One region of the Sporolactobacillus caesalpiniae genome, then DNA from elsewhere that is predicted to be linked to it. Evidence: riboswitches for the same ligand, from Rfam matches in the RefSeq annotation. Region 1 holds a riboswitch; each other region holds the start of a gene.
The links. A riboswitch is a leader RNA that binds a small molecule or an ion and turns the genes downstream of it on or off. The one in region 1 is predicted to bind S-adenosylmethionine.

Region 1 (2,201 bases):
TTATCTATCTCGATATATCCGGACAAAATTTGTTACTATTTCCGCTAAGATCTTTTTAGCTGGTTACGATCTATTTACCGGTTGGGACTGATTCGTTTCTCAACTGTTCTTCACTATAAAACTAAAAACGAACATCGCTAAGAAAGTAACGCACTATCTGAGCGATGTTCTCAAAATATTGCTATTTGAAATAAGATGAAGATCTTTTTTTGATCACAAAAGTCCAAAATATGCCTTTAAAATTACTTCATTTTGCTCATCATGTCCATCATATTGGTCATCATTTCGTCGCATTTGTGCATACAGCTCATCATTTCATCCTTGCTCATCATCATGTCGTCCATCATCATGTCCATGCCCGACATTCGTTCCATCATCATCTGCATGCATTTCATTTGGCACATCATCTTGTCCATTTCCATCATCATCATCATATTCATTGGCATCATCATTGATTTGTTCATCATGTCCATCTTTTCCATCGTAAAATCCCTCCAAAAAGTTTATTTGCGGAAAAGGTTCTATTTCAACAGCTCTTCCCACAACTCAAACTTACCATGAAAAAAGGGATTATCAAAGCAGATCTGCAGTTTCAAAAAGATAAGTGAACAGCAAATAAGGCATAAAAGCTTGCTTTCATGCCCATTACCACTCTTCAATTGATAAAAAACTTCTATGAATCGCGCCGATTACCAAGAACCGCGCTTATTTGCAGATTCTTTGATTTTGAACCCTCAGTCGGTCAATTTCTTTGCCAAGTTCAACACGGCGATGCTTCAGTGCAAACAATTCTGCAGTAATGTCATCGTTCAGAAGCTGCTGCCCTGTATGCAGGGATCGATACAACTGAAGGATTTGGCGATTAACATCCCGAAACTGATCCTGTAACTCTGTTTCCCCATCTGCTTTTGGTAATTGGGACCGTTGAGCGCATTCTGCAAGTTGCTTTTTGATTTCAGTTTGCCATGCAAGATCGTTGAGTTGTTTCGCATAAAGATACAAGTCTAAATAATCATCAATTTGTAAATCATTCGTCTGTGTTGTCATATAAAAAACCCCTTCTTATCTTCATTCCGGAATTAGCACGGTACTTTATAAAAGCCCGTTGCTGAGACTTCACAGGGCCGGTCCCTCCGCCTCTCTAGATAAGAATGATCCGGCTTCTTTGCATCAAAGCAAAATGAAAAACGGTCATTTCTCTTGAAGATCAAGAAAAATAACCGCTGCGCCGTTCGCATTATTTTTCTTATCTTTCAGAATAAATCTGCTGGAATTAACACCGTGCGCATTGCTGCGTTGGTTGTCGGGTTTCATTGGGCCAATCCCTCCACCACTCTAGATAAGATTATTTGATTGCTATTAGTTTATCGTGAATCCTGTTCCTTGTCAACAGTTAAATTAATACTTTTCTTATCGGAATTAATTTCATTGGATTTTTTTGCTTGAATCATGTGAGCTTTCGTTTATATCGCTAAGATTGTGTGCTTTATGATACATTGACACCATCCGCTTCGCAATGGGAACAAGCTTCTCGCCTTGTGCGGACAAGCGAACGCCGCGCCCTTGCCGTATAAAGAGGTCTACATTAAGCTCCTTCTCAAGTGCCTGAATTCGCGAGGTGACCGATGGCTGCGACAGAAACAGTCTTTTGGACGCGCCATGAAAACTATGACACGTGACAACCATTAGAAATGTATTCAATTGGTCGATCGTCAAAGCTGCATCACGTCCTTTGCCGCATTCAGATGAATCGTAACAGTACCACGCTATTTCAAGTGTTGTTACGATTGTACGATCGTAAAATCGTTTCGTCAATGATTATTCCGATAATTTTTATGCGTTTTATTACAATTGATAAATCTAAGACAAATGAAACAAGCCGGTACTGGAAACAGTATTACTAGGAGAGAACAATTTAATCAGGGCAAATACGCACCTAATAAGGAGCTCATTCATGCAGACAACGAAACTTACTCATACTATTCTTGATGTGATCTTGAAGATGCCGGGATTGAAAGTCAATCGTGAGGATTTTTTCAGGCGCGCATTTCCAAAAGAAGATATGGAGCGACTGATTGATAGTGGACCCGCACGTTATTTCGGACAGGCGGAACTTGAGAAGCGAGCGACACAACTGATTCAGAGTGCGACCTGGAAGAGCTCTGCGATGTCATTCGCGGCGGGGATTCCCGGAGGCCTTG
Region 2 (2,201 bases), on a different contig from region 1:
TGAATATGAGACAACGGCAAAAATCAGAGGCTGGCTGCAGGAACAATCGATTACGTTGCGAGAGACCAGCTTGCCAACCGGCGTTTTTGCCGAGATCTCAGGTGACCCGAACGGACCTGCTGTAGGACTTCGCGCGGATATCGACGCATTGCCGATTCATGAACAAACCGACTTGCCCTATAAATCACGAAATGAAGGCGTGATGCATGCTTGCGGTCACGATTTTCATACGACCGCTTTACTCTGGGCCGCCGCTTTGTTAAAACAAAATCAGGAAAATCTTCCAGGCACTGTCCGTCTGATCTTTCAACCTGCCGAAGAAACCGGCCATGGGGGACTCAAAGTGGTCAAAGACGGTCAACTCAAAGGACTGGACACAGTGATCGGCATTCACAACAAACCCGATTTGCCGGTTGGAACGATCGGTATCAAGCCCGGACCACTTATGGCGGCTTGCGACAAATTTAAAATCACGCTTCATGGAGTCGGCGGACATGCGGCAATTCCCGAACGGACCCGCGATCCGATTGTGGCTGCCGCGTCATTCGTTCAGACAGCGCAAACGATCGTCAGTCGAAACATTTCGCCCAAGCATGAAGCGGTTGTGAGTATTACCAGTATTCACGGTGGCGACGTGTGGAATGTGTTGCCTGGAGAGGTTGAACTGCTCGGCACGGTACGCACCTTTTATGATCAGGACCGAGATTTGATCATTGATCGTTTTGCCGCAATCGCCGATGGGCTCCAGAAGGCCTGCAACGTGCAGATTGCTGTTGAATGGGGCCAAGGAACGCCATCCGTATTTAATGATGAAAAAATAACGCGGATTGTTCGCGCAGCAAATGAAAACGAAGTGCAGGTGGTGACACCGGAAGTATCGGTGGCCGGAGATGATTTTTCTTGTTTCCAACGTGAGGTACCCGGCGTGTTTGCATTCGTAGGATCGAACGGACCGGAAGATTGGCATCACCCTGCGTTCCATGTTGATCCTGAAGGAATCCGCATTGCCGCGGAGCTCTATTGTCGTTCTGCCGTTGCCGTACTGAGGGCATTAAAGGATTCGAACGTTCATTGATCTGCAGAAATCAGTGACATACTAATAAAAGAATAGTCCTAGTCATGCTTATCTAGAGAGGTGGAGGGATTGGCCCTGCGAAGCCTCAGCAACCGGTCGTTACGACACGGTGCTAATTCCAAAAGTAGTAATGCTTGAAGATGAGTTGAGGTCAGTAACCATGAAAAACCTGTTTCCTCTTCTTATTGATGAGAAAGCAGGTTTTTATTTTTTGCGGCAAGGACAAAGTGACTCAGGGAAGGTATCAGGAATTTGCTGAGAAGCTTAAACACCAATAAAGGTTAAGCAATAAAATCTATTAAGGAGATGTCGCACCATGGGCAGCGTTCAAAAAAAATCCATTGAAAACAGACAGGAACGGTTAATCGAACAGCTGATTGCTCATGAAGTATATAAAATAAATGGAAAGCATCTTTTTCAATTACCGCTATCCGAGTTGGAACATGAATATAAGCACGTACGGAACCTGCATTCCACTATGTAGGAGGATTCAACGATAACACAGAAATGACCCATCAATCCAACAGCCATTTACATTTTCTGGTGCAACTTTCTTTTGATCACTTTTCCATATTTTCCATAAAAGGCCAGAATAGAAAGAACGACGCCCAATGGAAGCAATGCAGCATACTGTGTGAAATGAAGCAGTAACCCTGCCGGAAGCGCCGCGCTCTGCTGAATGCCTAGTCCGGCAAGGCCGATAATGACTCCGTATTCAAAGAGACCAACAGAACCGGGCGAGGCAGGTATAAAGCCAACGAGGTTTGTTGTGGCAAAAACGGCGAGCGACATACGAAGAGATGTCACCCAGTTGAAGCCGAACGCGATCAGTCCCATCCACATGGAAAAAAGAAGGAGGATATATGAAAGAAGAACCCAAAGCATCATCTTCAGCATACCAATCGTTAAATAATAGCTGCGCAATCGCGGCACAAAATAAATAACAATCAACAGCAACACGATGAGGACAATACATGAAAAGAAAAGAATCCACAGGATAGTTAAGATCTTGGTATCTTTAAATCCAGAAAAAGGTACGGCGAGAAGTGAGATGACGATAATCGCAATCGAGTCAGCGATCGCTGGTGCCATAATTAACTTCGTCCGACGCAGCGCAGTGTAGTCG
Region 3 (2,201 bases), on a different contig from region 1:
TTGGTGTTTGCTAAGGAATTGATCTAGAATTTCATTAAATCGATCCGCATATTCCCAAAATAACAGATGATTGCCAAACGAATGCACGTCACTATTTGGAAATTCTTTTTGTATATAAGGCGTAGCGGCATCTGAGCGCGCGGATGAAGTAAATGTTAACGAGGGCACTGCTTCATCAATCGTTTTTGCTGCTGCTTTTTTGTCTGTAAGCCAGCCGTCAACATAGAGCGCATCGGCAATTTGATGCGGAATGCGCAAGCTTGGCGCTGTAAATCGGCTCTTTTCTTCATCAGTAATCGCGTGATCGAATAGGAGATTTTCAGCAAATGAATCAATAAACTGACGATAATGTTCGGCAGAATCCAGAGAATGGTTGTGGACGGCGATGAGGTCTTCAAGTGTCCCGGCTACCCACTCATCAGAATCCGAGCTAAGGGTCCGCGGGGATACATCAATGGTGACAGAAGCCGAAATGTTTTGAGTTCCAAAATGTTCCACATAAGACCATAAGGTTAAACCACCAAACGACCAACCGGCCAACACGACATTTTTTAAATCAAGGTGATCGATCAATTTTCCAAGATCCGCTCCCTGCACATCGTACGTATTTCTGTTTACACTGATCGTTGATTTTCCATGATTTCGTGGATCTACCGCAATCACGCGATAACGCGTGGAGAAGTAAGCAATCTGTTTTTCAAATACATCAATACTGAATGTCCAACCCGGAATAAAAATGAGCGGCCGTCCACTCCCTTCATCACGATAGTGCAACTCAATACCTGGCTCTACTTCAAAATAGTGTTCTGCCATGTTCATTCACCCTTTTTCGTTTTTTAATCACCCTTAATTTTTCTCGGACTAGCTCAGATGACTATTTATCCATTTATTGAGGCAAATAAAAAAGAGATTTCCCGTGTTCAGAAAACCTCTTTACAGGTTCTGTTTATCTGCCGGGATTACCGCTGGATTTAGCACAGTACCTCTTTGCAAGGTCCGCTGCTGAGGGATCATCAGGCCAGATCCTTTACCCTCTCTGGATAAACAAACATATAACCAAGTATTTAGGTGTGATTTATTGTATTATAGCACTATTCCCACCTGTGTCAATAAGAAAAACGGGGCAAACCTGGTCTTTACTTCCACAGGATACGGTGACTTTCACTAAATGCGGTTTTGAATCATCAAGCTTGTCTTGATCAAACAGTTCTAGTTCATGAATCATTTTGATCCTTGATTAAGTAACGTGGACGGAATAAAAAAAGCGGAGTTTTTCCGGTTATATGCATCATGACGCTTGTTTCACAGGTAAATAAGGGTAATTTTTCCGGTTAAGCACAGAAAAATCCTCCATTTTCACGTTTTTCGATTCGATAAGCGGAATTTCTCCGTCTATTTAAGCAATTTTTTCATTAATTTTCTAATTAAGCGGAATTTTTCCGTTTATTTATCAGATTTAACGCTTAACCTGATCGCCCAACCGATAAGTTCGGATGGGGAATCAGCCTCTTATGACGCTTATCGTCGTACCAGTGGGACAAAATCATAAGATTTTTTACTTGTAAGAAAAATTGAGCGAAAGCGCCTGGTCCTCTGCTGTCAATCTGTATGGAGCTTTGATCCGTTAACCTTGTGACTTGAACGAGCGTCGCTTCAGCTGCTCGCTTGCCGCGGCGATCTGGGAGCCTCCTCAAACAGACGCATGCCAGCGGTGTCTCCCCTGGCGCACGATTCTTTCTTTCGTTCCGCATCTCATCAAATGAACGCACACAAAATGAGGGATAGCGTCAATGCTATCCCTCCTGCCATTGCCTATTCGATTCAAATGACCCACATTAACGATAGTTGTTATGCGTCGGTTGAAACACGTCCTCGTCTGAATTCAGTACCAGCGAGAAATGGTCGTCATTGTCGTAACCGTTCAGCACTCGATTGTGATGTTGGATAATCTGCGCCGCAGATAATATCGGAGTATCCGCAGTCGAGTGGGCATCACCGACCAGTGTGACATCAAAGCCGTTGACCGTAGCCATTCGAACGGCGGTATCAATACAATATTCGGTCTTACATCCTACAATAACAAGATGTTCACTACCATGCTCCTGAAGGAATTTTAATAAAGGTGTGTGATAAAAAGAACTTGTTGCGCTTTTATTAAAAATCTCAGCATCATCCGGTATATGAATTGCCGGGTGAACCTG
Region 4 (2,201 bases), on a different contig from region 1:
CAGTAAGACCGAATCCAGATCGTTTTCATTGGATACCGTTACCGGCACATGCAGCAGACTTGATGACGGAGTGACCCAAAGTTTTCCGTGATCCTTAACCGCTGAAAGCAAGGTTTGAAGTTCGGCAAGTGTTGCAGCTAAATCAGTCTTCCAGATATTGCGGCCGTCAACAACTCCAGCGGCAAGTACTTTGTCTTCCGGAAAGCCGTATGCTTTAATCGCGGCCAGATTCGCTTCTTTGCCGTAAATAAAATCAAGTCCGATTCCATCTACAGGCAATTGCACAACTTCTTTGTAGTCGTCAATCGCTTCGAAGTAGGTTTGAAGCAGAAGTTTTAATTCAGGAACGCTTTCTTTAATAAATTTGTAAGCGCGGTTGAATGCAGCAAGATCTTCTTCGCTTTGTTCTCTAACAAGAATCGGTTCATCAATCTGTACCCATTCCGCGCCGGCCGCTTGCAGCTCGCCTAGTACTTGGGCGTATAGAGGAAGCAGTGCGTCAAGCAGTGTGGTAAAGTGATCGTCATCATAACCTTTTGAGAGTTTCAATAATGTGATTGGTCCTACAATAACGGGCTTTGTAATAATACCCAGTTCTGTTTTCGCTTCGTTGAACAGATCAAGAAGGCGGTTCCTAGTGAGATAAGGCTTCGTATCATTAGTGATTTCCGGAACGATATAGTGATAGTTTGTGTTAAACCATTTTGTCATTTCCGATGCTTCTGCATCTTTGTTGCCTCGGGCGATCGAAAAATAGGTTTCGAGGGATACTTCTTTTTCGTCTGATTTAAATCGATCAGGGATTAAACCAAAAAGAACGGCGGTATCAAGAACATGGTCATAGAGACTGAAGTCGCCAACTGGAATCAGGTCGACACCAATGTCCTTTTGTTTTTTTAGATAACTTAATCGCAATGTTTTTACCGTATCTAGAAAAGTTTCTTTTGAAATTTTTCCTGCCCAAAATTGTTCAAGTGCCTTTTTCCATTCTCTTTTCTCACCAATTCTCGGGTATCCAAGATTCGCGCTTAATACGTTACTCATGATCATCCTCCTGTGTTCTGCAATCCTATTTTTTTGAGGGGACAAACAAAAAGCCTCTCTAGTTTAATAGAGAGGCTTGACATATCATCCGCACCCTCTTATCTTTCAAGATCTCTAAAACAGAAATCTTGCTGGAATTAGCACCTTTTCATAAATCTGAAAGGTTGCCGGGCTTCATAGGGCCAGTCCCTCCGCCGCTCGCAATAAGAGATTAATTAAGTTAATTTGAATACTAACATGGAATGGACCGTTCGTCAATGTTTTGTTTTTTGCTAAAAATTTTTTTGAATCAATCATGAACCTGTTCACTTTTGTTCCTCTTGTGACGATAAAAAGAATGTATTAGTCTCTCAATTACGAAATTAAGGCAGCAAAGAAATGATGAGGGTGAACACAAGATGGGGGAACAGTTAAATCGAGAAAAATGGCTCGCGGAAGTGAAGAAGCAAGCGGTAGATTTATCAATTAGCGACCATTTGGTTAAACAGCGGATTAGCCTGACGCAAATCCACATGTTGGATTTACAATTGGTAAGATGGATGCGCCCGTTTATGTTACACGACTTCGCCCATGTTGCTCAGCAGATGAGTCAATCTGTTTCCGATTTATTCAATATACAAAGTATGGTTCTGTCTGAGAAGACAAAAGAAGATCTGACACTCATGTACGTAACGCAAGCTCGGAGTGTTTTCAGTGGAATCATCGATCAGCACTTTCTGACGATATGCAGGGACCAGGCGGCTTTTTTCTTTGATCATCATCTAAACTTGACCAATCAAGCCGCGCTTAACCATCTGTATCAGCGCAGACTTATGGATGGGATCATCAAAGCTGTCAATTACAGCGAACAAGCACTGACGATTTCCGATGCGTTAGGCAAAGTGCTTAATCTGAACTATCAATTGGTCATGGACAGCTATCAGCAGATGAAGAAAGCGTACGAGATCCAAAAAGCGGAGGAAATACGTTTTAAGGCTTTTCATGATGTACTTACAGGGTTACCTAATAATTTGGTTGCTGAAGAGACAATTGTTGACTTAATCAAGACTTGTCAAATAAGCAAGCAATCGTTTTCACTTTTGAAAATCAATATTGACCGGTTGAAAATAATAAATGAAATATTCGGAAGAAGTATCGGAAATGAGTTACTGATTTCT

Region 2: another riboswitch for S-adenosylmethionine. It lies ahead of ABWW58_RS09490 (Fur-regulated basic protein FbpA); the one in region 1 lies ahead of ABWW58_RS16280 (hypothetical protein).
Region 3: another riboswitch for S-adenosylmethionine. It lies ahead of ABWW58_RS11495 (alpha/beta fold hydrolase); the one in region 1 lies ahead of ABWW58_RS16280 (hypothetical protein).
Region 4: another riboswitch for S-adenosylmethionine. It lies ahead of metE (5-methyltetrahydropteroyltriglutamate--homocysteine S-methyltransferase); the one in region 1 lies ahead of ABWW58_RS16280 (hypothetical protein).

The regions. Positions count from the first base shown of each region.
Region 1 covers NZ_JBEVCB010000008.1:133,504-135,704, reverse strand. The annotation lists gene ABWW58_RS16285 (hypothetical protein) at 243-482, opposite strand; gene ABWW58_RS16280 (hypothetical protein) at 706-1,047, opposite strand; SAM riboswitch class I at 1,060-1,152, opposite strand; SAM riboswitch class I at 1,244-1,346, opposite strand; gene ABWW58_RS16275 (LysR family transcriptional regulator) at 1,426-1,815, opposite strand; gene ABWW58_RS16270 (hypothetical protein) at 1,955-2,201, shown strand, end outside.
Region 2 covers NZ_JBEVCB010000004.1:225,431-227,631, reverse strand. The annotation lists gene ABWW58_RS09495 (amidohydrolase) at 1-1,075, shown strand, start outside; SAM riboswitch class I at 1,121-1,222, shown strand; gene ABWW58_RS09490 (Fur-regulated basic protein FbpA) at 1,392-1,559, shown strand; gene ABWW58_RS09485 (lysylphosphatidylglycerol synthase domain-containing protein) at 1,607-2,201, opposite strand, start outside.
Region 3 covers NZ_JBEVCB010000005.1:223,129-225,329, forward strand. The annotation lists gene ABWW58_RS11495 (alpha/beta fold hydrolase) at 1-813, opposite strand, end outside; SAM riboswitch class I at 944-1,047, opposite strand; gene ABWW58_RS11500 (hypothetical protein) at 1,464-1,694, opposite strand; gene ABWW58_RS11505 (cysteine hydrolase family protein) at 1,836-2,201, opposite strand, start outside.
Region 4 covers NZ_JBEVCB010000001.1:82,016-84,216, forward strand. The annotation lists gene metE (5-methyltetrahydropteroyltriglutamate--homocysteine S-methyltransferase) at 1-1,044, opposite strand, end outside; SAM riboswitch class I at 1,140-1,254, opposite strand; gene ABWW58_RS00395 (putative bifunctional diguanylate cyclase/phosphodiesterase) at 1,443-2,201, shown strand, end outside.